2 linked regions of the Magnetococcus sp. PR-3 genome follow. The protein of the gene in region 1 interacts with the protein of each later gene in a pairwise test. Links are inferred from orthologs where the notes say so. Each region holds a gene or a part of one and is shown in the gene's direction. Other genes may lie near its edges. The genes, in order: V5T57_RS00995 and V5T57_RS17620.

Region 1 (17,290 bases):
ATAAAACCTGAGGCAGATTATGACTGACCAACTCCATGGCCGTCAGTGCATGGGTGTCCGTTAAAGCGGAGCTGGCCGATGAGACAAAAGCTTCAACCGCATGAACCAGCGCATCCACCCCAGTACAAGCCGTTAGCATAGGGTCCATGCTTAGGTTGGTCTCAGGATCAATTAAGGCGACATCCGGCACAGTAATCTTAGAAATAATCGCAAATTTTCGCCGCTCGCTCAGGGCTGTAATAATAGCAAATTGAGAAAGGTCAGCGGCCGTACCTGCGGTGGTGGGTATACAGATCAAAGGTGGACCGGCATGTTCAATCTGGTCGATCCCCTCATAGTGCCCAATGGGCTCACCGTTGGCGGCAACCACTGCAATGCCTTTGGCACAATCCATAGGACTGCCCCCACCAACGGCCACAATAACATCACACTTCTCTTCTTTAAAAAGCTTAGCGCCCTGTTCAACCTCTTCATCACGGGGGTTAGGCGTTACCTGGGCATATACAACAGATTCAATCTTCGACTCTGTCAGTAACTGCTCAACCTCCCCGACCCAACCAGCAGCCATAACACCGTGATCAGTCACGATCAATACACGGTTGCCTGCATAGTTGCGCACATACTGGCTTACCATCTTGCGAGCCCCGACCCCAAAAACGGTTTCCGGCACCACAAACTTCCTTAGTGTGCAGATATTCTCCATGGCTGGCCCCCAATAACACGCTTTTATGGTGTTAATCTCCCATACTTTCCCACCTTTAAGCATACGCTGACCATGAAAGATGCAGAAATTCAAATCGCTTATCCTGCATAAGGATGTTTATCCTGCATAAGGATGTTTATCCTGCATAAGTTAAGTTGCACCTTAGGAATTTGCTGTTTCAAATATAAAAAACTAAGTTGCTATGGAGAATCAGGCTGTTGCGCTGGAAAAAAAGCGATGGGGGGGGAACGTCAAGAAAGGTAACAGACCGTTTATTCCCCTCAACACGGGGAACGAAGGAGATCAATAAAAGAGGTTTTTCGTTCAATTTTTACCACGATATTGTCCATATCATCTCATTTTCCACGGTTGCAGCTTCCCCCCCCTATTTCGGCATAGAGGGATAAGGGGGGCACCCCGCTTTAAAGAAGGCAAGTAGAGATCAAGTTAAGGTATGTGCGCCTTCTACCCTTTAAATGCATTGCAAGCCCGACACTCCTCTTTAGGGTGTCAGCAGGGTTTTGGGGTTACTCAAAGCTTCAATGACCTCAAGCAGACGCTGTTTACGGATCGGTTTGGAGAGAAACAGCGTGCACCCAGCGGCTTTAGCATCCGCAACCGCATCGGCCATCGCATGCGCCGTTAATGCGATAATGGGGATGGTATCCACCCCAGCTTCACGCTCCCAAGTCCGGATTTGCCGGGTAGCCGCGTAGCCATCCATCACCGGCATTTGCACATCCATTAAAATCAGATCATACGCCCCTTGACGATAACAAGAGAGAGCCTCTTGCCCATCACGGGCAAAGGTAAGCTGGTGGGTGCTCTCTTTAAAATAGTGCTTTAACAGCAGTGCATTATCTTCAGCATCCTCAGCCACCAGTATCGAGAGCCCAGGGGTATTGGTGGGCTCTTTTGGCTCACGCACATGATCGCTCTTCGGTGCCTCAGGATCCTCTTGCCAATGGCCAAAAGGGGCTACCACACAAAAGGTACTACCATGACCCTGCTGGCTTTCAACCGTAATCGTGCCTTGCATAAGCTCCACCAGCTGACGGGTAATATGCAGCCCTAGCCCCATACCACCATACTGACGGGTTAAAGAGATATCAGACTGGCTAAACGCTTCAAAAATACGCTCTTTATCTGCGTCCCCTATACCAATACCGGTATCCTTAATCGTAAAGGATAGGCCCTGGGCATGGTTTTCAATCCGTAAATGCACCGCACCTTCATGGGTAAATTTAACCCCATTACCACAGAGGTTAACCAATATTTGTGTTAAACGGTGACGGTCACCAACCAACTGATTACCCACCGATGGGTCTGTCTCTATGTCAAACTCAATCCCTTTGGAGCGAGCACGTTCACCCACCACAGCTTGAACAACGGCCACCACATCAGCCAAACGAAAATTACCCGCTGAGAGAGTAAACTCCCCCTGCTCCATATCACAGACATCCAAGATGTCATTAAGCAGGGTTAACAGATCCTGACCAGCCCGATTTTGAGAGGCGACATACTCTTTTTGTTTGTCCGTCAACGGGGTAAGGTTCATGAGCTCGTTCATACCCATGATGGCATTCATCGGTGTACGAATTTCATGACTCACCATGGCCAAAAAGGCATTCTTGGCATGATTGGCCGCCTCAGCGCGCTCTTTTTGTAGACGCATCCGGGCTTCATTAATAGCCGTTAGATGAATGCTCAAACGTGCGGTAATAATGGGCGGGCTTACCGGTTTGGCAATATAATCCACAGCCCCCAATTCCAACCCAAAAGCCTCATCTTCCACCGTACTTTTAACGGTTAAAAAGATAACGGGAATCTCTTTGGTCTCTGGGTCGGATTTAAGACGGCGACAGACTTCATAGCCATCCATTTCTGGCATAATAATATCCAGTAAGATCAAATCCGGTTTGGGATCCGTCTTAGCCAGGGCAAGGGCACGCTCACCACTTTTGGCCACACAGAGCGCATGCTCTCCATTAAGGATCGTCACGATGTGATCAATGGTTGAACGCTCATCATCCACGACCAAAATCTTGGCTTTTTTGGACATCACCATATTCCCCATAATAGGCAACTGCATTGTGGGCCTGACCCCACTTTAATGAACACCCCAACTATACCAGCCATGCATCCAACTGTTCGGATGCTGCTTCAAACTCATAATCTTGCAATAGATTATCCAGTTGATCCAGTCTGTTTTTCATTTCACCCTGTGCAACCACGGTTTTTAAGGATGCAATGACCTCTACAGCATCAGGATCTCCGGCATGGATCAACTGTTGCAGCGCCCGTAGCTGTACCTGTAAAGCGGCATCATCTAAAATCTCTGTTTGTGCGCTGGCTTGCAGAGGGGGTTTAACCTCGCTTAACGGTTGAAGGCGGTTCATAACAGCCTCCATCTCTTCAATCAATAGGTTAAACACACGGGTTGCTGCAACATCACGCTTTTTCTCACCATGCAGTTCCAAGCGTTTGGCCAAGGCGTGCAGTTTCATGGCACCAATACCACCCGCCACCCCAGCCAGCGCATGGGATAGACGGGCCATCTGCACCCACTGTTTTTTGGCCACCAGCAAGCCCAACTGCTCAACATCCTTACCGTGGTCTGCCACAAAAGCGCCCATTAAACGGTTAAGTAAAGCACGGTTCCCCGCCCCTTGCGCCAACGCCCACTGAATGCAGATATGCTCATCACCAGCGGGAAGCGCAATCCCCTCCTGCTCTGTGGCATCGGTTGCACCTTGAATACCATACTGAAGGGTTGCCATCAGTGTAATACTCTCCACAGGTGCAATCACCCAATCATTCGCCCAACTTGGGCGCGATGCTCCGGCGCTATCTTCATGTTCGACAAGAATGGTAAAACAGTGGGGATATAAACTGAAAATATGCCGCACCTGGGGGCTCTCATAACCAGCTCGGTCCACCATAACCAGATCAGGCTGCCAACTGTTTAAGTCATACCGGGTTGCATATGCCTGTTCAACCTGAACCCCACTTTGCTGTAGAAGATCCTCAATAGGCTCCATGACCGCAACGTCTGAAACCGCCATTAACACCCGTTTACCGCTAAGGGCACTACGGCGGCTGGTATGGCCCGGAGGCAGAGAGGGTACAACACCGCCAAGATAACCCAACCAATGTGCCGCCTTTGCATAAAGCAACTCAGGATCAATGGGCTTGCCTAAATGGTCGTTCATACCACCATCCAAACATTTTTGCCGGTCCTCTTCTAACGCATGGGCCGTCATGGCAATAATGGGAATTTTTGACCAATTAGGGTTTTCACGAATAGCTCGGGTGGCACTAAAGCCATCCATAACAGGCATCTGAATATCCATAAAAATCAGATCCACCTGCTCTTGCGCCAACACCTCTAACGCATGTTGACCATGGTTGGCCGTAATCACCTGTAACTGAGCCAAGGCCAGCATCTCTTGGGCTAGGGCTTGATTGATGGCGTTGTCCTCGACCACCAACACACGGTGACCGGATAGATCAGGTGCGGCACGCTGCCAAGAAGCCTCTTCCACCATAGGAGCATCCGCTGAGTTCGGCATGAACAACCCGGTTAAAATGGTATCGTAGAGGGTCGAAGGGGTAATGGGTTTTTCCAAATATCCTTTAAACCCACAACCACGGGCCGCATCACGCGCCTCTTCATTACCATATGCTGTGACCATAATCATCACAGGCATGGCCTGAGTGTCAGGTTGCTGTAGATCCAAAATTTTTTGCCCAGCTTCAATGCCATCCATCTGCGGCATTTGCCAATCCATCAGCACCAAATCATAAGGTTTGTTCTGCGCCAGTGCATCGTGCGCCATCTGAACACCCGATATACCACTTTCTGCCAGATCTACGTCATAACCAAACGATGCCAACATGCTGTGTAAAACACGGCGGGATTCCGCATTATCATCAACCACCAATACCCTCAACCCAAGTGGCATAGGCTGTCGCTCTGGGGTATGGGTAATGTCTGTATGGCAAATGTGGCTATCCAAAGAGAAGTGGAAACGACACCCCTGCCCTTCCACACTCTCGACCGTCAGCTCCCCCCCCATCATCTGTACAAGGTTACGGCAAATGCTTAAGCCCAACCCCGTGCCGCCATAACGCCGGGTTATCGAATCATCCGCCTGCTGAAAAGGTGCAAAAAGCGACTCCATCTGAGCGTGATCCATACCTATGCCCGTGTCGCGCACTTCAAACGCCAGCGTAATATCATCACCACGCTTGGCGGCCAGTTCTACCGTGAGCACCACCTCGCCCTGTTCGGTGAATTTAATGGCATTATTGACCAAGTTGGTCAGCACCTGATTAAGCCTGAGAGGATCCCCCATAAGGGTACCTGGTACATCCGGCTCCAGGTTAACAATCAGCTCCAACCGTTTTTCCTGCGCTTTCAGCCCTTGCAGGCGCATCATACGGTTAATCACCTCTTCTAACTGAAAAGGGATCTCTTCTAAATTAAGCTTACCTGCCTCAATTTTGGAGATATCTAAAATATCATTAATAATGCCCAGCAAGGTATCAGCCGCAACTTGGATATTGCCCAAATAGTCCCGAAGCTGGGGCTCCACCGCAATACGCTGCGCCAAGTGGCACATACCGACAATGGCATTCATCGGCGTACGGATTTCATGGCTCATATTGGCCAAAAAGCTGCTTTTGGCCCGGTTGGCCCGGTCCGCACTCTCTTTGGCTCTCGCCAAGGTCTCCTGATCCCGCTTCATCTGGCTAATATCTTCCTTGATACCAAGATAGTGCGTAATCACCCCATCAGGGGATCGCACCGGTGATATCGACACACGCTCCCAAATCAACTCCCCATTTTTTGTCCGGTTCAGGAACTCCCCAGTCCACTCACCACCCGCCGTGATCTGAGCCCATAATTGGGTATACTCCTCCTCACTTGTATGACCAGATTTGATTAAACGGTTGGTTCGCCCCACAACTTCTGAGGCATCGTAGCCACTACTTTTACAAAACGTGGGGTTTACATACTCAATGCGACCATCCAAATCCGTAATGACCACAGAGACCGGAGTCTGCTCTACGGCACGATGAAGTTTAGAGAGCTCCTCTTCAACACGCTTACGCTCCTCAATCTCTCGACTTAAACGGCGGTTCCATACCATCACCAGCGCCAACACAATGCCAACAACCAGCAGAATGCTCCCCACCACCTTCCACAGATAAGCCCAATCCATGGTTGTTTCAGTTCTTGGCCGCAGCCAGCTTTGAATGATGGCGTGCTTCTCCGCCTCAGGAATGGATTGAATAATTTTATCCAAAATATGACGTAACTCAGGCCAATCCTCACGTACCCCAAAGGCCAGATCCAACTTAAAATCTGTAGGGGTCACAACATGCAGGTTCTCCAACGAGAAACGCTCCATAGCCATATGAATGGCTGGAATACTGTCCAGATGAGCAGCGACCTCGCCTCTGGACAGTGCCTGCATGGCCTCTCCACTTGACCCAAAGGCTCGCCACATAACCCAAGGATACTGTTTGGCCAGCATGGAGATATCCAACACCCCTTGCACAACGGATACGGTACGCCCCTTTAGATCGACAATCCCTTTCACTAAAGGCGCATCTCTATGCATCATCATCACCAGAGGAAACTGCAGATACGTGCGGGTACTCAACATTTGGGTGGTGTTCGCCTCCACCGGCGTCATGGCCGCGACCAGATCCAAACGCGCCCTTTGTCGCTGAAGATCAGAGGAATCTTTTAACGTAATGGTTTGCATCTCTGCTTTAAGATAGCGGTCCAACAGAGCGATGTAGTCCGATGCAATACCACGATGAAAGCCTGCCCGATCCCGATATTCATAGGGTGCACGGTTATTTTGCACACCTAAGCGGAGGGTAGGATGCGCTTGCAGCCACCGTTTTTCTTCTTCCGTCAGAACCAGTTCATTGGGGTTACCCACCTCCCCTTTAACCCAGCGTGCCGCCATAGCCCGTTTTTGTTCAACCGAGATTTGATCCAACCCTTTTTGCAAGATCACTTGCAGGGTTGGCCAATCCTTACGGACCCCAATGGTATTAATGGACCGGCTAATGGAAACCAGCGCCATCTCTTGCACATTGGTAATCAACTCCTGCTCTAAAAGATATTGCGCCACAGCCCGGTTACCCACATAGGCATCGGCCTCCCCTTTAGAGACGGCATAAAGCGCTTCTCGGGTATTAGGGCGCACCATAAGGTGTATGGAGGGAAAGTGTTTCATCAACATCCCCGCCACAAAGAAGCCTTTTTCCACAACCACAGTCTTGCCCTGTAAACTTTTAAGACCCGCTATATAGGGGCTCTCTTTATGGGCAAAAATGGCGTGAGGGACACTGAGATAGGGTGAGGTAAAATGAAAATAAGGGGCTCTAGCCTCTGTGGGGGTAATCCCCATAACAGCATCAAGCTTTTTGTTTTTCACACCATGATAGATGGTTGACCAATCCCCAGGGTGCAGATGTAAGACGCCCCCCCCCAACATGGCATCCAAGGTTTTAACCGTATCTGCCCCAATCCCTTGGGGTTGCCCCTTCTCATCGGTAAAGTCCATAGGAGGCCATGCCTCCATAATACCAATTTTGATCTTGGGGTTCGCTTTCAACCACGCCTGCTCTTGCGCCGTGAGTTTAAGCGGGGAGATCGACTCTTTGGCTCGTTTTTCTGTCAGTGCGTTTTGGATCGGTAGCCAACGGTTAAAAATGGCCACCTGTTCGGCCTGGGTGATGGTGGCCAAACCTTTATTAAGAATCCCCACCAATAAGGGCCAATCTTTACGAACCCCAAAGCGCTGGCCATTGAGCTTCATCTCATAAGCCGCGGCCACCTTTAGATTACTTAAACCGATTTGACGGATCACATGGTCGTTTACCCCGACCACCCCCACATAGGCATCGGCCTGACCAACAGAGACCGCCCGCAAACCATCGGCCGCAGTATCGACCATAAAGGGTAGAATATCGGGGTAAGCATTGAGCACTTTATTAGAACTAGAATATGCTTTGACCAAAGCAATGCGCTTACCCACCATATCTTCCGCAGAGGTAATGGAAACCTCATCATTACGGGTCATAATGACCAACGGTGTGGGTAGATAAATAGGGGTAAAATTCAGAAAACTCTCACGTTCAACGGTGTGGGATGCCGTTGCGATTACATCAATGGTGTGGTCTTTGGATCCTTGTACAATCTCTGGCCAGCTTAAATCAGGTACAGCTTGAAAGGTAAGCCCCGTGCGCTCTGAGACGATGGATAAAATATCTAAGGCAATCCCCTTAAAACCCTCACCATCTTTAAAGCTGTATGGGGCATAACCACCATCGACACCAACACGTACAACGGAGTGTTGGGCCATCCAAGCCTGTTCTTCCTCACTTAATGTCACGGGGGAGGCCATGGCGGAGGAGACACAAACAAGCACCCATAAACTTAAAATGGCACGAACAAACATCTCACCCCCTTAAAAGTGCTTCGACAACCTATCGCCCACCAAGCAGGTTTTAGGGCCGTGAAAACAGCTTTCGGTTATTTTTTCCCTCCAACACCCTCCTCTACTTCACCATGTTTATGCCTACTTTCCAACATTTGATCACAATAAAAACAACCCCGCACACATTGACCATTGGTTTTTCCCCTGGCAAAAACCCGCGTTCACGACACTATGTTTATACAGTTTTTATATGTATTTAAAGACAAGCATAACACAAAATTCTACTAACAACCCTTTTGTACATTTTCATGTGTGTTGTTAAGCATACTTACCTTTTTTACTATTCTTTTGCATAGCAAAATCAATTTTACTTAAAAAACAGCCAACTCTGACCCATTAAAAGAAGCCACTTATATAACCATTTACGAATAATCGAAACGATAAATAGGCTGCATTCATCATAAGCTTACCTATCACTCAAATATATATACGTTAAATTTGGTCAATACTTGAATTTTGGTTTTATTAAATTTTTTAATAACATTGCAGATAGTGTTGTTTTTGGTATCATAACCCCATCTTTTATACAGTTAATCGTATACCGGTGTGAATAGCGGGTATTTCGTATAAAGGGCTATTGTCCAATATACTTCCGATTAACCGAATAACCGCCTCATCTATGTCGATTGCGAGGTTACAGACCATGGCAGGCCAGTTGGATGCACTCCTGAACGGAACCAATGCTGTCTATATTTCCGAGCTCTATGCCCGTTACCTGGAAAACCCCAACTCGGTGGATGCCGCCTGGGCGGGGACCTTTGCTGAGTTAACCGAAGAGGATACCCCGGAGATCTTTAAAGAGATCCGTGGCGCCAGCTGGTCCAAGCTGGAATCTGGCGTGGTTGGTAAGGCCCTGGATCGGGAGCCTGAAACCGCCACCCCCAGCCATGATCGCTTTGTGCAAGGCATCACCCAAATTGCAGGTGGGGACCCCGCACAAATTCGACGGGCTACCTTGGACTCTATCCGTGCCTTAATGATGATCCGCACCTTCCGTGTGCGTGGCCACCTTATTGCCGACTTTGATCCACTGGGCCTTGAAGCACGGGAGCATCATCCAGAGCTTGATCCGGTCAACTACGGCTTTGCCGAAGAAGATATGGATCGCCCGATCTTTATCGACTATGTCTTGGGGTTGGAGACGGCCTCTTTAAGACAGATCCTGCGTCTGCTCAAAGAGACCTACTGCGGCACCATTGGTGTGGAGTTTATGCACATCCAGGAGCCCGATGAAAAATCCTGGGTGCAGCGTCGAATTGAGTCAATCCGTAACCGTACACACTTCACTATTAAAGGTAAGCGCACCATCCTGGAGCGTTTAACCCAATCTGAAGGCTTTGAGACTTTTTTACAGTTAAAATACACCGGCACCAAGCGGTTCGGCTTAGATGGTGGTGAGGCTCTGGTTCCGGCCATTGAGCAAATACTGAAACGTGGGAGTCAGCTGGGCGTTAAAGAGGTTGTGATCGGCATGGCCCACCGGGGTCGTTTGAACATCCTGGCCAACGTCATGCGCAAGCCCTACTCCGCCATTATGCATGAGTTCCAAGGGGGGTCGAACAACCCGGAAGATGTGCAAGGCTCTGGGGATGTCCGCTATCACTTAGGTGCCTCGGCTGATCGGGTTTTTGATGATAAAGAGGTCCACCTCTCTTTGACAGCCAACCCCTCCCACCTGGAACTGGTTAACCCTGTGGTTCTAGGTAAGGTCCGCTCCAAACAGGTTCAGCGTGGTGATACGGCTCAGCGCCAGGTCATGGGTATGCTCATGCATGGTGATGCAGCCTTTGCTGGCCAAGGCTTGGTCCCTGAATCTCTGGCCCTATCCGGGCTAAAAGGTTACCAAACAGGGGGGACTATCCACCTGATTGTTAACAACCAGATTGGGTTTACCACCAACCCCCGAAACTCCCGCTCCTCCCCCTACCCTTCCGATGTGGCCAAGATGATCCAGGCGCCCATCTTTCATGTGAACGGGGATGATCCTGAAGCGGTTGTTCATGCGGCACGTATCGCCATTGAATACCGCCAGGAGTTTGGTAAAGATGTGGTGATCGATATGTGGTGCTACCGTCGCCACGGACACAATGAGGGGGATGAACCCTCATTCACCCAGCCCATTATGTACCGCACCATCGCCAAGCACCCCACCACCCGTGAGGTCTATGCCCGTAAGCTGGAAAAAGAAGGGGTCTTAAAAGAGGGCGAAGGTAAAGAGATTGTGAAGGACTTCCACAACGAACTTGAAGTGGATTTCCAGGAGGCGCAGTATTTTCTTCCCACCACCGCCGATTGGCTGGATGGAATGTGGAAGGGTGTCTCCAACCAGCGTGGTGAAGAGGAGATGCACCAGCATAAAACCTGTGTGCCCGAAAGCACGCTACGCGAGGTTGGCAAGACCCTATATACGCCACCTTTAGAGTTTGCGGTTCATCGCAAAATTTTGCGTCAGCTACGCAATAAAGAAAAAATGTTTGAAACCGGGCAAGGTTTTGACTGGTCCACCGGTGAAGCTCTAGCCTTTGGCACCTTACTGGTGGAGGGGATTCCCGTTCGCCTGTCAGGTCAAGATTGCGGACGTGGCACCTTCTCCCAACGCCACTCGGTACTCATTGATCAAAATGATGAGTCCCGCTATGTGCCATTAAACCGTATTCGCTCTCTACAGGCAGACTATGAGGTCATTGATAGCCCACTGGCTGAAGCTTCGGTCCTAGGGTTTGAGTATGGCTATGCCTCGGCAGATCCCCATGCGCTGGTGCTGTGGGAAGCGCAGTTTGGTGACTTTGTTAACGGCGCACAGATGATTATTGACCAGTTCATCAGTTCTGGTGAATCCAAGTGGCTGCGTTTAAACGGTATGGTCATGTTGCTCCCCCATGGTTTTGAGGGACAAGGTCCTGAGCACTCCTCAGCACGTCCTGAGCGCTTTTTGCAGCTATGCGCAGAAGACAACATGCAGGTGTGTAACCTGACGACGCCAGCCAACTACTTCCATGCGCTACGTCGCCAAAACCACCGTAACTTCCGCAAACCATTGGTGATCTTCACGCCAAAGTCTCTGCTACGCCATAAGCTGGCGGTCTCTAAAGTTGATGACTTTGTCAGTGGCTCTGCCTTCCAACGTGCCATACCTGAAATGGATGAGTTGGTTGATGGTGAAGAGGTCAAACGGGTTGTGCTCTGTACCGGCAAGGTCTACTACGATCTTCTACAGGCGCGCCGTGATCAGAAGATCGATGATGTGGCCATTGTCCGGGTTGAGCAGCTCTACCCCTGGCCACGCAACGCCATTATGCAAGAGATGAAAAAGTACCCCAATGCAGAACTGGTCTGGTGTCAGGAAGAGCCCGCCAACATGGGGTACTGGACGTTCCTTTACCAACGTCTGATCCACCTGATGGAAGATCTGGACACCAAGCAGCGCCTGCCCATCTATGCCGGTCGTCCGGCATCAGCCTCTCCTGCGACAGGCCAGTCCAGCAAGCATGTATTGGAGCAGGAAAAGTTGGTCAACGAAGCTCTTTCCGTACCCTTGAAAGAGATCCCACAGCCGTTCCGCCGCAGAGAGACGGCTATGGTTGAGAAATAAGCTGGTTCACATGTTTGAACTTGTAACTGATAACTGAAACGAAGCGTTTTACCCATAGAAATCGAGGCTGATCATGGCAACGGAAATCAAGGTGCCCACACTTGGTGAATCAGTAACCGAAGCCACCGTAGTACAGTGGCTTAAACAGGTCGGCGAGAGTGTCGCAGTCGACGAGCCCCTGGTGGAGTTGGAGACTGATAAAGTCACAGTGGAGATGCCCTCTCCTACTGCTGGCGTAGTGACCCAAATTCTCGCTGATGTGGATGCCGATGTGGAAGTTGGTGCCGTACTCTGTTTGGTCGATGCCGACGCCACAGCCGGAGCCCCTGCACCAGCGGCTGCCGAACCTGCACCTGCCGCAGAACCAGCGGCTGCACCCGCCGCTGCACCGGCCCCAGCCGCTGCGCCAGCACCAGCACCCGCAGCAGCTGCACCTGCTGGTGCTCCCGCGCTTTCACCAGCTGTACGTAAGCTGCTGGCCGAGAATGGATTGGATGCCACCCAGGTACCAGCCACAGGGAGTGGGGGGCGTTTGACCAAGGGTGATGTGGTGGCCTTTATTGAGAAACAGGGCACGGCAGCACCAGCACCTGCTCCAGCACCTGCTCCAAAAGCTGCGGCGCCAGCACCTAAAGCTGCCGCACCGGCGGCCAAACCTGCTGTTGCACCCGCAGCACAAATGCCACCCGCTGTTGAAGGACCACGTGAAGAGCGGGTTAAAATGTCCCGCTTGCGTCAGCGCATTGCACAACGCCTTAAAGAAGCTCAAAACACGGCAGCCATGCTCACCACCTTTAATGAGGTGGACATGACGGCGGTTATGGAGCTACGCAAGCAGTACAAAGAGGTTTTTGAAAAACGCAACAGTGCCCGCCTTGGTTTCATGTCTTTCTTCGTGAAGGCTGCGATCTCAGGCTTGCAAGAGTTCCCTGCGGTCAATGCAGAAATTCAGGGCAATGAGCTGGTCTTTAAAAACTACTATGACATTGGCGTTGCCGTTGGCTCCCCCCAAGGACTGGTTGTTCCTGTTCTTCGAGATGCGGACACCATGTCCGTGGCAGGGATTGAATCCTCCATCTCCGACATGGGCAAGCGCGCCCGCGATGGCCAGCTCTCCATGGAAGAGATGACCGGCGGCACCTTTACCATTACCAATGGTGGTATTTTTGGCTCCTTGCTCTCCACACCGATCCTGAACACCCCTCAGTCGGCCATTTTGGGGATGCATAAGATCCAACAGCGCCCCATGGTTATGCCGGATGGTTCCATCCAAGCACGTCCCATGATGTATCTGGCGCTCTCCTACGATCATCGCATTATTGATGGTAAAGAGGCGGTCAGCTTCCTGGTTCGCATTAAGGATTGCATTGAGGATCCCTCACGCATTCTGCTCAACGCCTAATGTAGCACCGACCTTTCAGGTCATCTAACAAGGGGTTTTCACCAAGATTCCCCGACCCACTGGCCCTGGGAACCCGTACACAACCTGGGCCAGTGGACTTTTAATCCATGCACACCCCAAACGTGATTAAACGTGGTTAGGGTGATTCCGCAACAAGCGGATTGATATGAGGACGGAACATGTCTGATACCTTTGATCTTGTTGTAGTCGGTGGTGGTCCTGGTGGTTATGTTGCTGCCATTCGTGCGGCTCAACTGGGCCTAAAAACAGCCTGTGTCGAAAAACGCACCACTCTGGGGGGGACTTGCCTAAATGTTGGCTGCATTCCCTCCAAGGCACTACTGCAATCTTCTCATCATCTGGAAGTAGCCCAACATGAGATGGCCGACCATGGGGTTGAGGTCAAAGGGGTCAAGGCAAACCTGGCCGCTATGATGAACCGTAAGGATGAGGTGGTTAAAGGGCTGACAGGTGGTATCGCTTTTCTATTTAAAAAGAATAAGGTTACGCACCTAATCGGCAGTGGAACCATTGTGGATTCCGAGACGGTTAAGGTCACCGATGCCGACGGTAAAGACCAAGAGATCAAGACTGAGAATATTTTGATCGCCACAGGATCGGACGTTGCGACCTTACCTGGTTTGGAGATTGATGAAAAACAGATCATCTCCTCCACTGGTGCGCTCGCTTTGGCCAAAGTGCCAAAAAAGATGATCGTTATCGGTGCGGGTGTTATTGGTCTTGAACTTGGTTCTGTTTGGCGCCGCCTGGGTAGTGAAGTGACGGTTGTGGAGTTCTTGGATGGTATCTTGCCCGGTATGGATGGTGAAATCCGTAAAACCGCCCAGCGCACACTGACCAAACAGGGCATGAAATTTAAGCTGGGCACCAAAGTAACCGGCGCCAAAACCCTGAAAAAGGGCGTAAAGCTGACCATGGAGCCGGTTAAAGGTGGGGATGAAGAGGTTTTGGAAGCCGATGTCGTCTTGGTGGCGGTTGGTCGTAAACCTTATACCGAAGGTTTGGGGCTGGAGAACGTTGGGGTAGAGACGGATGCACGTGGTTTCATCCCTGTGGATCATGATCTGCAAACTTCCTGCGCGGGTGTCTTTGCCATTGGTGATGTTATTGGTGGTGCCATGCTGGCCCACAAGGCCGAAGAAGAGGGCGTTGCCGTTGCCGAATCTCTAGCAGGTCAGGTCGCCCATGTGAACTATGATGCCATACCTGGTGTGGTCTACACCCACCCAGAGATTGCCAGTGTTGGTAAAACGGAAGAAGCACTGAAAGAGGCTGGCATTAAATATAAGGCTGGCAAGTTCCCCTTCATGGCCAACTCCCGTGCCCGCGCCATTGGGGATGCCGATGGCTTTGTTAAAATTCTTGCCGATGCTCAGACCGATGCCGTGTTGGGCTGTCATATCATGGGCCCAAGTGCCGGTGACCTTATTGCTGAAGTGGTCCTGGCCATGGAGTGTGATGTCAGTGCAGAAGATATTGCACGTACCTGCCACTCCCACCCAGCATTGGGTGAAGCAGTAAAAGAGGCGGCTCTGGCTGTGGATAAGCGCGCCATCCACGCTTAAAAAGCACGATTAAGCAGATGACCCTGGCTTGACCAGGGCCATCTGTACTAGGTTGGCAGGGGGACGACTGCGTCCCCCTGCAGGTTCCCCTGCCAACCGTTAGAAATATAAGAGATTGATTAAAGGGTCGCCATGAGCCAGACACCCCATCTCAAGGGGGTAACCGCCCCCCGCCCACGCCCTGCCCCAACCCTGCAATCCGACGCACTGCGTGCTAATTTGCAACAGACTGCGGTTGGACCGGTCACCATACATGCAGACCATACCATTCTTTTATCGATTGTTGAGCGCTATGCGGGCATTCATCAGCCCCTGGAACAGTTACTTAAAGAGCTGAACCACCCCTATCGCAACTGGCGCCTTCTATTACCGGAATGGCGGGGGTTTGTTTTAAAAAACCTCGCCCGCTATATCAACCATGAGCAGGCAGCGACCACCGTTCCACTTATGGGTGAGCTGTTCTTCCAGGCCCTGGCCGATAGCAACACAGACCGGGAAATAGTCGCAGCCCTTAGCGCCATTTCAGCAGTGATGGATAAACTGGCACAAAGCATAACCCCAAAAACAGCGCCAGCCTTATCCCCCTATCTTAATCAACTTTTTTTAGCCCTCTACAACCTGCCTGATCGCTCGTTCCAACTACTGGCTCAGACACATAACCCGCTAAAACGACCCATCAAACAATTGATAAACCGGGGGCTGACGATACTACCCGCTGAACAGTGGCAGGCATCGGCTCTACTGTTGGAGCGGCTGCTCACCCAGAACTATGCGTTTTGGTTAACCCAGGAAGATCCCAGCCGTTTTGCCGAACAGCATGGCCCCGATCTGTTTAAGGCCATTAGCCATCCCACCCTGAAGAGCTATCAGGAACAGTTGGATCACATACGGGCAGAGCATGACCCAAAAGGGCCACAGGCTTTGGCCTTTTTACAATCGGCCATCTCTCTACCTGACGCCCATGATATGGTTCGCTTGTATGGTGAAGCAGGTAACCGGCTGAGCCAGGCCCTAAAAACAGAGGGGGATGAGACCCTTGAGCGGGCCAATGAGACACGCCGCCTTCAGTTTCTTTTTCGGATTTTGGAGAATGATGGGCTTACCCTACTCCATGAAAAAACCTTGCGGGAAGTCAACCAGGGACTGGTTAAGTTGGTGGGAATGGCACGTGGTCATGACGAGACCGAAGCCTTTTTTATTCGCACCTTCAACTCCCTCAACCACAATGTGGTGCACTATCCCCGCACCGCCCTACAGTGCATTGAAGCTTTAGGTAGTGAGGTCATTGAACAAGCCAAACCCAGACTGGTTGAGGTCTTTCTTTCACAAGCCGTACAGTTTGGTTTTCAATATAGCCGGGTTGAAGGGGTAGATGCGGATTGGAAGACCATCTCCAACCCTGCACACCTTTATAACATTCGGGCGTGGTTGGCGTTAATTAGCCAACACCCCAAATGGTGCTCAACCCTACTCTCTGCCTTAATCATCAACATTAAGCTAACCGGTACACTTATCCGTGATACGGATTTATTCCAAAAAGACATAACCAAATTACTGAACAGTGACATTGCCCCTGTCTATAACTTGGTTAAACAGTTTGCTCGGCTTTTACCGGTCTATTACAACGACATTGGTGCAGAAGGTGAACTTAGGGATGTCTCAACCCAGCTGGATGAGATTCATCACCGCCAAGATAAGCTGATCCATTTTTTGCGCAAACAGTGCCATGTGGAGAGCACCAACCTTATTGTTCATTTAACCGCAGGGATCATCACGTTTTGGCAGAGCAAAGCGCGCGCCCATATTGATCCACACTTGTCAGAGCCGGTCCGTATGGCGTTGCAGTGTGAGGGACTGTTTATTGAGGATGTTCATCAGGTCTTCAAGCATGTGTTCACCCAGCTTGATATTGACACCCCTCAGCCTCTGTTAAGCATCCCCATGGAGCAGATCACCCCCTTGGTGCAGGATATGGAAGGGGTGGAGGCCAGTGAAAAAGAGCGTGCTCTACTGCTGGTGCGTCTCTATCAACTGGTGGATCAAAAGTACAATCCAGGTTTTCAAGGGGCATTGGAACCCTTGGAGCGCATGGAAAAACGAGGACTGGGCGAAGTTACCCCTCTGTTAGCGACAATTCGTCAGGGCAAACAACCAGACCTACCTATGCTGCTGGATGCCATGGAGGCCCTGAAAGGTTTAATCCTCACGGATGAAATCTTCACCGCCCACGAAGAGGTTTTTCAAAAGCGTCACATCGCGGTGGGCATTCCTTCAGTCTATGGCCGTTACAGTGAACCAAAATTTGATGCCCTGGCCCTGACCTTCCGCCTGGAGAGCCAAGCAACATCCTTATTAGAAGGGTTGGCGGAGCATATTCCAGACGGTTTTGTCACCCGCGCCACCATTATTCAAATTATCCAGGACCTCTCCCTCTTCCAACGTGCCTTAAGATTAGATGGCATTAAATCCCGCAAACTACGC
Region 2 (8,589 bases), on another replicon or contig:
CCATCGCCACACTTTCGGTGATTTCCAAATCCAACCATTGAGGATCCAAGCCACTTTGGGCTAATGAACGATTTACCTCTTCCACCAGCTCTGGATCACTAAACTGCACAGAAGAGAGATTTACAGCCACTTTAAGTGGTGGCAACCCTGCATCTTGCCAAGTTTTGTTTTGATAACATGCGGTTCGTAACACCCAACGCCCAATGGGGATAATAAGCCCACTTTCCTCAGCCAAAGGAATAAAAACACCGGGCGATATATAGCCGTTTTCTGGATGTTTCCACCGAATTAAAGCTTCCATTCCAGAGAGAGTACGGCTAGGCACCGCCACCTGCGGCTGATAAAAGAGCTCAAACTGCTCCTCTTCTAAAGCTGTACGCATTTCGCGTAGCAACGTATGGCGGGCCATCATGCCTTCATCCATAGACTGCTCAAAAAAGCAGTAAATATTCCCTTTTTCCCCTTTGGCTCGATAGAGCGCCAAGTCTGCCTGACGGGTTAAATCTTCGACCCGCGCCCCATCACTGGGGGATAGAGAGATACCTAGTGAGGCCTGTAACTCAACCTCTTCTTTTTTTGCTTGGAAGCTCTGGTCAAAAACACTTAATAGTGCTGCCGCACTATCTGCAGCAGCAAGAGGGTCTGCCACATGCAATACAACCGCAAAGAGATCCCCACCCACCCGGCTTAAGGTTGCCGTTTCTGGAACCCGGGGGCGCAAACGTTCCACCACCTGTTGCAAGATACGCTCTGAACATGCGCGCCCCAAACGCTGGATAATGGTATCAAAATGGTTTAAGCCCAAATAGAGTACTGCCACCATAGGCAATTTAGTTTCACCACGGCTGACACGGGTTAAAGCACGGTCAAGACGATCATCAAATAGACTACGGTTCGGTAACCCTGTTAGACCATCATGGTTGGCTTGGTGTAGAAGCTGAGCTTCAAACTGCTTGCGGTCTGTAATGTTGGCACCATAAAGGTTCACATAGCCTGCAGCTAAGATAGGCGCCATACATAAACCAAATGTCTCAGTACCCGCATCGACTTCAAAAGCCAACTCTTCACCACTGTTTAGAGCATCTTCAATCATCTCTTTCCACGGCGAGGTCAATGTGGGTTTCTCTTCCTGATCAATCCCCCATGCTTGAAGCACAGGTTGACTGGCAGCATTATGGTAAAGAACACCACCACCACTGGCCACACGCATGACCGGGTTAATGTTCTCTTCAGGAAAACGGGCCAAACTTAATGCTCTTTTTTCAGCTTCAATTCGCTGCGTCACACTGGTTGCATAAATGTTGACATAACCAGTCTCTGTGATGGGTGCCAAACGTAGCTGAAAGGTCTCTATATCCGTTATTAGGTGTAGCTCTCGTTCATCTCCCCAGGCAAGGGTATCGGCAATGACATCCAACCACGCTTGATCCAGAGACTCTCCTCCTAAAGAGGAGATCAACGGCTCACTCGCAGCATTGGAGAACAAAACACTTCCCTTACCATCCACACGTAAGACCGGGTTGGCATTCTCTTCAGGAAATCGCGCCAAAGATTTTAAATGATCCCGCTCACCGACCAGGCGGGTGACATCCGTCCCATGTAATTGAAGCAGCTTATGATCACCTGGATGATGTATTTGCACAGCAAACACCTGTTCACCAATGCGGATCTCAAGAGTCTGCCCGTGCTGTTCCTGCATGGCATTTTGCACGCTAAGCATCAGGTCAGCAGGCAAGAACATGACTTGATCTGAACCATGCCAGAAGGTAAGCCACGCTCTGGCCGCCTGATTGACGTAGTGAAGATGACCCTTTGAGTCACAATGTATGATGGGGCTTGGATGTTCATCAGGCATATGGCTTATTTGCGGTATGTCACTTACCTTTGCCGCACGGCGTAACCACCACATCAACCCAAAACCGAAAAAGAGCAGAAAAATTAATAGATAAAGGTGCATATAATTAAGCCTTAGTTAGTGACCATTTAGAGCCCAATCGTAGGGTATATCTGCTTGGATTTTGCCAGAAGGCCATGCTTTAGGCGTATGATGCCGCAGGAAGTTGGGTAGATCAACAAAGTCAGACTTAAACCAGTGAAAGATTTGTGAAACATGAACCGTGTTACCGGAACGGTACAACCCCTTCACAGAATTGGCTAAAAAGAGTCTTGTCTGTTCATCCAGCTGCTGGTCTAAACTTTCAGCACTATAGGCTGTTGGTCGTAGATCTGGGCAACTACGGGAAGCACAGACAATGGCAAAGTGTATCCTTGGTTCTGCCAGTTTCCGTAAAATTTTATGTTCCAACTCATCCAGCGTCATGAGCTTGCCATGCACAATACCCGCGTTGTGCTTCCATACCGGCCATAACCAGGATCCAACATCTTTAATGCTTTTGACGGGCCAGTTATCAATCACCATTTTTATGGCCAATATATTGTAAGCATTGATATAAAATGCCAGTTTATCAGCTTTGGTTTGTAAAGATTCAACGGGAGTCTCTTGTAGCTTGATGACCACACGCTCCCAACGGGGGTCCGACTTTAAACCTTGATAATCCACCCAGTTTAACGACAACCCTCTCTCTACATGCCCCACTTTGACATAGGTCTGAAGAAGTGCATCGTAAACCGGCCAGCTTTGAGACCCGGCCTGTGCCTGAGGGATCATCATCCCTAAGATAACCACCACAACGGCCCAATTTCCCTTTACATAGCCTATCATGCCTCGCCTCCTGTTGTGATAAACCGTATGATAGAGCCCCTTTACCAAGGTTGGATGAAGCACCCCACCTAAATGTTCAATGGTTGATGAGGTTTTGCATGTTACGCCTGGAAAAAGTGGAAAAACGATTTGGGGCCACCCAAATACTCACCCATACCGACTTGGTCATTCATCCTGGAGAAAAAGTAGGATTAATTGGCCTAAACGGTATGGGAAAAACCACCTTATTCCGGATTATTGAAGAGACGGAATCCCTCGATTCAGGTCGGGTTGAACGACACCCGCCACATATGCGTATTGGTGTTTTACGCCAGGAGCTAACACCTTCTCATCGCTCAATTTTACAAGAAACACTGGGGGGCATCCCGCAACTGTTGAGCTTATCTGATCAACGGGAACAGCTGCAGCAACAAATCATCGATGAACCCGACCATTCCGATTATGAACAGTGGATCACCCAGCTTGGCGATATTGACCATGCCCTTGAAGATCTGGATGCTTATACGGCTGAAGCACGCGCAGGGGCAATTTTACTGGGCTTAGGCTTTACAACAACAGACCTTAAGCAGCCATTGGATGCTTTTTCAGGAGGGTGGCGTATGCGCGTTGCCCTGGCACAGTTACTATTCTCAGCACCTGACTTAATGCTGCTTGATGAACCAACAAACCACCTAGACCTGGAGTCTGTCGCTTGGCTAGAGCGTTACTTGTCGGGACTCTCCGGTGCCTATATTTTAATTTCACATGATCGGGACTTTCTGCAACGAACAACCCGTATAACCGTGGAACTCGAAGACGGTAAACTCACGCGCTATAAGGGAAGCTTCGACGCCTATTTACATTGGAAAGCTGAACAGGCTGAGTTACTCAGCAAACAAGCTGCTAAACAGGCTGAAAAACTGGAAGCGATGCAACGCTTCATCTCGCGTTTTCGTGCCAAAGCGACTAAAGCCAAACAGGTTCAAAGCCGCGTAAAACAGATGCAAAAAATGGAAGCCCAAAAAGTAGAAGCCCCTGGCCAGGGACGGGCTGCCCCCATTATTCGGCTACCAGATCCACCCCCTTGCGCATCACAAGTGGTAACCATCGATAAAATGGATATGGCGTATGGGGAGACACAAGTTTTTGCCAAAGCTGAACTTGAAATCAGCAAAGGATCACGCATAGGGCTGCTGGGGCCAAACGGCCGAGGTAAATCAACACTCTTAAAACTACTTTGTGGGGATATTGAGGCCACACAGGGTCTGGTCAATTTGGGGGACCGGGTGAAACCAGGCTTTTTTGCTCAGCACGCCTTAGAGTCTTTACGCCCCGAAGATACCATACTTGAGTCAGCCCGTATGGTAGCCCCTGCGGGTACAACCGAAACCCAACTACGCACAGTCTTAGGAGGCCTACTTTTTTCCGGTCAAACTGTGGAAAAGCAGGTTTCTGTACTCTCTGGCGGTGAAAAAGCCCGACTAGCCCTTGCTCGACTCTTTCTAAGTGGTGCCAACTTCCTACTACTTGATGAACCCACCAATCACCTGGACATGCCTTCACGAGCTGCCCTTGAAGAAGCTTTAGAGTCCTACCAAGGCACCTTTGTTTTGGTTTCACATGACCGGTCACTGCTCGAAAGTGTATGTGACCGGTTTGTTGCCATTTCTCAAGAACGTTTACACGCCGTTGGTGAAGATCTTGATCACTATCTGGAACACTTTGTTGAACAAGAGAACTCTGCTGCCACACCTGAGGCGGATGAAGATAAGAGCACCTCAAAAAACCGCTCTAAAGAGAGCAAACGTGAAGCCGCTCACATACGTAACACCTTACATCAACAGACCAAACCATTTCGCACAAAGCTGACTAAGTGTGAAAAATTAATCCAGACATTAGAAGCTGAAAAAGAGGTCATGGATGCTGCCTTGACTGACAGCAGCCTATATGACGAAGCCAATAAGGAAACATTGAAATCTCTCTTAGAAACAAGTAGCCAAACCGAAAAGAGTTTGGCCAAAGCTTGGGAGGAGTGGGAAACACTCTCTATGGAGATTGAAACTCTAGAAGAGGCCGCGAAAGAAGCATTGAACGAAACCTAAAGGTGACTTTCTCATATATTCGCTTCTCTCATGACCATCTATGCTTCAAACCCTTTATGGGCGAGGCCCCAAAAAATCACGGCGGGGTTTGGTTAGAAAGAGGGCTATAAAAAAGCCGCCTTCTTTCCTATGAAATAAGGCGGCTTTTCTAATGACGTTGCTGGTGCATCCGGTTAAGCGCTTATTTAGACTGGATCAGCTCAACCTTAAAGATCAAAAGCTTATTTTGACCGATAACTGGAGGACGGCCTCTTTCACCATATGCCAAGTGGGGTGGCAAGTAGAGTTCATAGATACTCCCACTGTTCATAAGCTGTAAGCCTTCCGTCCAACCCTGTACGACTTGATTCAGGGCAAACTCAATAGGCTCTCCGCGCTTATAAGAGCTGTCAAATACCGTTCCATCCAGCAGGCGCCCCTCATAGTGAACCTTTACTTTAGAGGTTTTGCTCGCAGGCTTGGGGCCGGTTCCGGCCTTTAGAACCTTATACTGCAAACCTGACATGGTGGTTCGCACACCTGATTTGCGCCCATTGGCCTTTAAAAAATCCTCAGCTTCTTTCAGATTATTGCTCTGCGCGGCGGCTTTCATCTTGGCCAACTCTGCACGACGACGTAGTTTTTCATCACGTAACGCCTGCTTCATATCTTGAGGTTGCATTTTCAGGGACTGTCCGGTCATTTTATCCCGAATTCCCATCAAAAGCGTATTGGTATCTATATCAAAACCTGTCTCTGCCAAACTTTGCGCCAGATTAACCCCAAGCGCATAAGATAGTTTATCTTTTTTACTCATTAAAGTTTCAGCAGAAAGTAATCCGGGCAGTAGAGTTACTGCAACGCAGAATCCCATCAGCGAGCTTTTCATCACATACGTCATACCATCCATCCTTTGTTCGAATACCCCTAAATAAACTACGTCTGGTGACAGGATGCAACCTGCGGCACCACCATGACACAAAGACTCTGCGCTCACAACCAACCCTAAAAAGCTTGGAATTATTTCTTCACCCTTTTTGATAGGCCTACCAACATATGCAGACAGCAAAATGGCCTCTCCATTTGCATGAAGAGGCCATAACTATGCATCGATCTTTCCAGGAATAGAAAAATCAGAACGTCTGTTCATAAGCCTGTTGATTGCAGCGTTGGTTAGTGATCAACCCGCTCGCGCATCTCTTTACCGGCTTTGAAAAAGGGTACCCGCTTTTCAGATACGGCGACGGAATCACCTGTCTTGGGGTTACGGGCTTGACGGGATTGGCGGTGGCGAACTTCAAATACGCCAAATCCACGCAATTCAACACGCTCACCCCGTTCCATGGCCTTGACAATTTCACCCAAGACTAAAGAGACCGCCAACTCGGCGTTCTGCTTGGAAAGACCATGTTGCTCCGCAATCATCTGGATCAACTGAGACTTGGTCATGGCGCTCCTCTAACTCACTTAACTATCTAAGGGACTGGTTTTTATGCTCAACTGGAGAACATTTTAACACATACCCAAAATAATTGAACCACTGTGCGTACGCAAATGGAAAAAAAGGGTTACGGTCATAACGCTCTTCTGGAGCTGCGAGCACAGAATATACCCCACTTTAACCGTACACACCATAGCAAAAGTATTTTTTTAGTACCGATGGCATAGATTATCAACACGCCATGTTTTCTCCATGCAACCCCCCAAACACCAAAAACGGTTTAATGACATACCCTGCGTATTTGGGCGGGTTATCTTAACTTTTTTAGCAGGCTCTTAAGCGCTGTTTGAGCACAGCATTATATCATAGAATTCATTGGCTGTTCGACACATGCACCTTCAAACAAGCCGCCGCCAGCTAACTTTAGCTGCGTATATCATTCACATATCATCAAAGTTGATACAACTCAGAAGGTTTACCACTTCTATTTTTTCTAAAAAACAACTCACAAACGGCTTACCTATTGCATATAAAACAATCAATAAGATCTAAACTTCGGCTAAAGCTTGCACCAGGAGATGCCAGATGTCTTCCAAAGATATGAACACAACCTATTCAAAAAACATGAAAACTTCTGGAAGAATCGCCACCCCCATGCTGGCACATTGCCACGGCAATGAAACCACAGGCGTTGCGGAAAAACTTGCCTCTGAGCTTAAGCAAACCCGCAGACCGACAACAGAGGCTGACATATCGAACGCCCAAAGCCTTGCCGAACTCTGCGCTTCTGAAAATTATTCTGCGGCCATGACAATCCCCATGCAACAGGATGATACGAGCCACGCTTCAACGCTTGTGACAGATCTATATGACATACCAAAAGATCTTATGCGCCAAACACGCATTCAAGATTAAACAACGCACACGCTGCATCAAACTACCGGACATGGGTACACCCCCCCAAATACCGGACTATAACGATAATGTGGGAGAGCAAAATGGCTACCATGGAAGTCCACGTACATTGCCCTGATTGTGGCAGCCTGGATGTGATTAAATTTGGTAAAGACCGCCACAACCGTCAACGTTTTCGCTGCAATGACCATTTTTGTGAACGCACCATCTTTATGATGGAAGACCCCGACTGGTGGCGCTTTGAAGAGATGAAGAAACAGATTGCTGTTCATTTATTAAGTGGAAATGGCATACAGCAAACCGCCAGCAATCTCGGTCTGCACCCAGATTTTGTCACGCGCATGGCCAGATAATCACACACTCTTTATAAAAAAGCCGGTATCGAACCATTCGATACCGGCTTTTTTTATATCGGTTACTTACGTCATCGTTTCAAATGTAAAAAGGGTCGCCCCATAACTTGGAGCGACCCTTTTTAAAATCCACCTATCGCGTCTACAACTTTACGTGACAACCCTTGAAGCTCTAGCAAAACGCTCAACCCCACGGAAAAGCCCCTTCGCCAAAGTTGCCTGGTAGTTCTCTTTCTTAAGCAACCGCTCTTCATGGGGGTTTGAAAGAAAAGCCAACTCAACCAATACCGATGGAATATCCGGCGCTTTAAGTACCGCGAAGCCCGCTTGCTTTACATTCTTATAGTGCAGCTTGACTTTTGGCATCGTATCTAGGGAATCCAACAAGTTACGGCCAAGCACCAAAGAACGGTTGAGTGAATCGCGCTGAGAGAGGTCCATGAGAATACCTGCAACCTCAGGGTCCACCACTTTACCCAGATTCACACCACCCACCAAATCGGTATTATTCTCTCGTTCCACCAAATCTTTGATTGCACGATCTGGTGTCGGTTTCCCTTTTTCAGAGAGGCAATACACGGAGGTGCCACGCGCAGAAGCAACGCGGAAAGAGTCGGCATGCAGACTCATAAACAGATCAGGATCATGTTGACGCGCAATACCCACGCGTTTTTTCAGGGAAACATAATAATCCCCTTTACGCGTTAAATGTGCACGATATCCAGGGGTGGCGTTGACCATATTCGCCAGTTTTTTGGCAACCGTCAGAACCACGTCTTTCTCTTTAACCCCTGTTCGACCCACAGCACCAGGATCTTCCCCTCCATGCCCAGGGTCGATAACCACAACCATCTCATCCCGATCAACCGTACGGTTACGGAATGGGTCATTACGGCGCTCAAGTTTAGCTTGACGCTCAAGTTCCCCTTTACGGTACAGGTCAATCACCAAACGCGGACCACGTTTCTTGGTCGCTTTTAGCAAGAAAGAGCGCGGGCGAACCTCTTCATTCAATTCAAACACTGCCCGCGTTGTATTCGGACGAGGAATACCCATACGGAACGCACGAACCACCGGATCTTTAATCCGTAAATTATG

The links.
Region 2: the proteins of V5T57_RS00995 (region 1) and V5T57_RS17620 interact in binary tests that used the Escherichia coli proteins (3 or more experiments, as listed by UniProt). The link is inferred for Magnetococcus sp. PR-3 from one-to-one orthologs.

What each region holds. Positions count from the first base shown.
Region 1 is NZ_JBAHUQ010000001.1:237,809-255,098, forward strand. Bases 8,555-12,021 are described here. They hold V5T57_RS00995 (2-oxoglutarate dehydrogenase E1 component), read left to right. Parts: upstream 8,555-8,872; coding sequence 8,873-11,821; downstream 11,822-12,021. Other genes in these bases: odhB (2-oxoglutarate dehydrogenase complex dihydrolipoyllysine-residue succinyltransferase), read left to right, coding at 11,895-12,021. Outside these bases: alcohol dehydrogenase-like regulatory protein ErcA, read right to left, coding at 1-703; V5T57_RS00985 (response regulator), read right to left, coding at 1,206-2,795; V5T57_RS00990 (transporter substrate-binding domain-containing protein), read right to left, coding at 2,830-8,190; more of odhB, read left to right, coding at 12,022-13,223; lpdA (dihydrolipoyl dehydrogenase), read left to right, coding at 13,403-14,809; V5T57_RS01010 (PEP/pyruvate-binding domain-containing protein), read left to right, coding at 14,942-17,290. UniProt on the Escherichia coli protein: E1 component of the 2-oxoglutarate dehydrogenase (OGDH) complex which catalyzes the decarboxylation of 2-oxoglutarate, the first step in the conversion of 2-oxoglutarate to succinyl-CoA and CO(2).
Region 2 is NZ_JBAHUQ010000037.1:41,339-49,927, reverse strand. What follows is about bases 2,387-5,311. They hold V5T57_RS17620 (ABC-F family ATP-binding cassette domain-containing protein), read left to right. Parts: upstream 2,387-2,820; coding sequence 2,821-4,803; downstream 4,804-5,311. Other genes in these bases: V5T57_RS17615 (FKBP-type peptidyl-prolyl cis-trans isomerase), read right to left, coding at 4,985-5,311; V5T57_RS17625 (DUF547 domain-containing protein), read right to left, coding at 2,387-2,722. In the rest of the region: V5T57_RS17630 (putative bifunctional diguanylate cyclase/phosphodiesterase), read right to left, coding at 1-1,909; more of V5T57_RS17625, read right to left, coding at 1,973-2,386; more of V5T57_RS17615, read right to left, coding at 5,312-5,851; V5T57_RS17610 (integration host factor subunit beta), read right to left, coding at 5,956-6,231; V5T57_RS17605 (hypothetical protein), read left to right, coding at 6,809-7,138; V5T57_RS17600 (IS1/IS1595 family N-terminal zinc-binding domain-containing protein), read left to right, coding at 7,222-7,491; V5T57_RS17595 (N-acetylmuramoyl-L-alanine amidase), read right to left, coding at 7,642-8,589. UniProt on the Escherichia coli protein: Genetic data indicate it may be involved in ribosome assembly or function.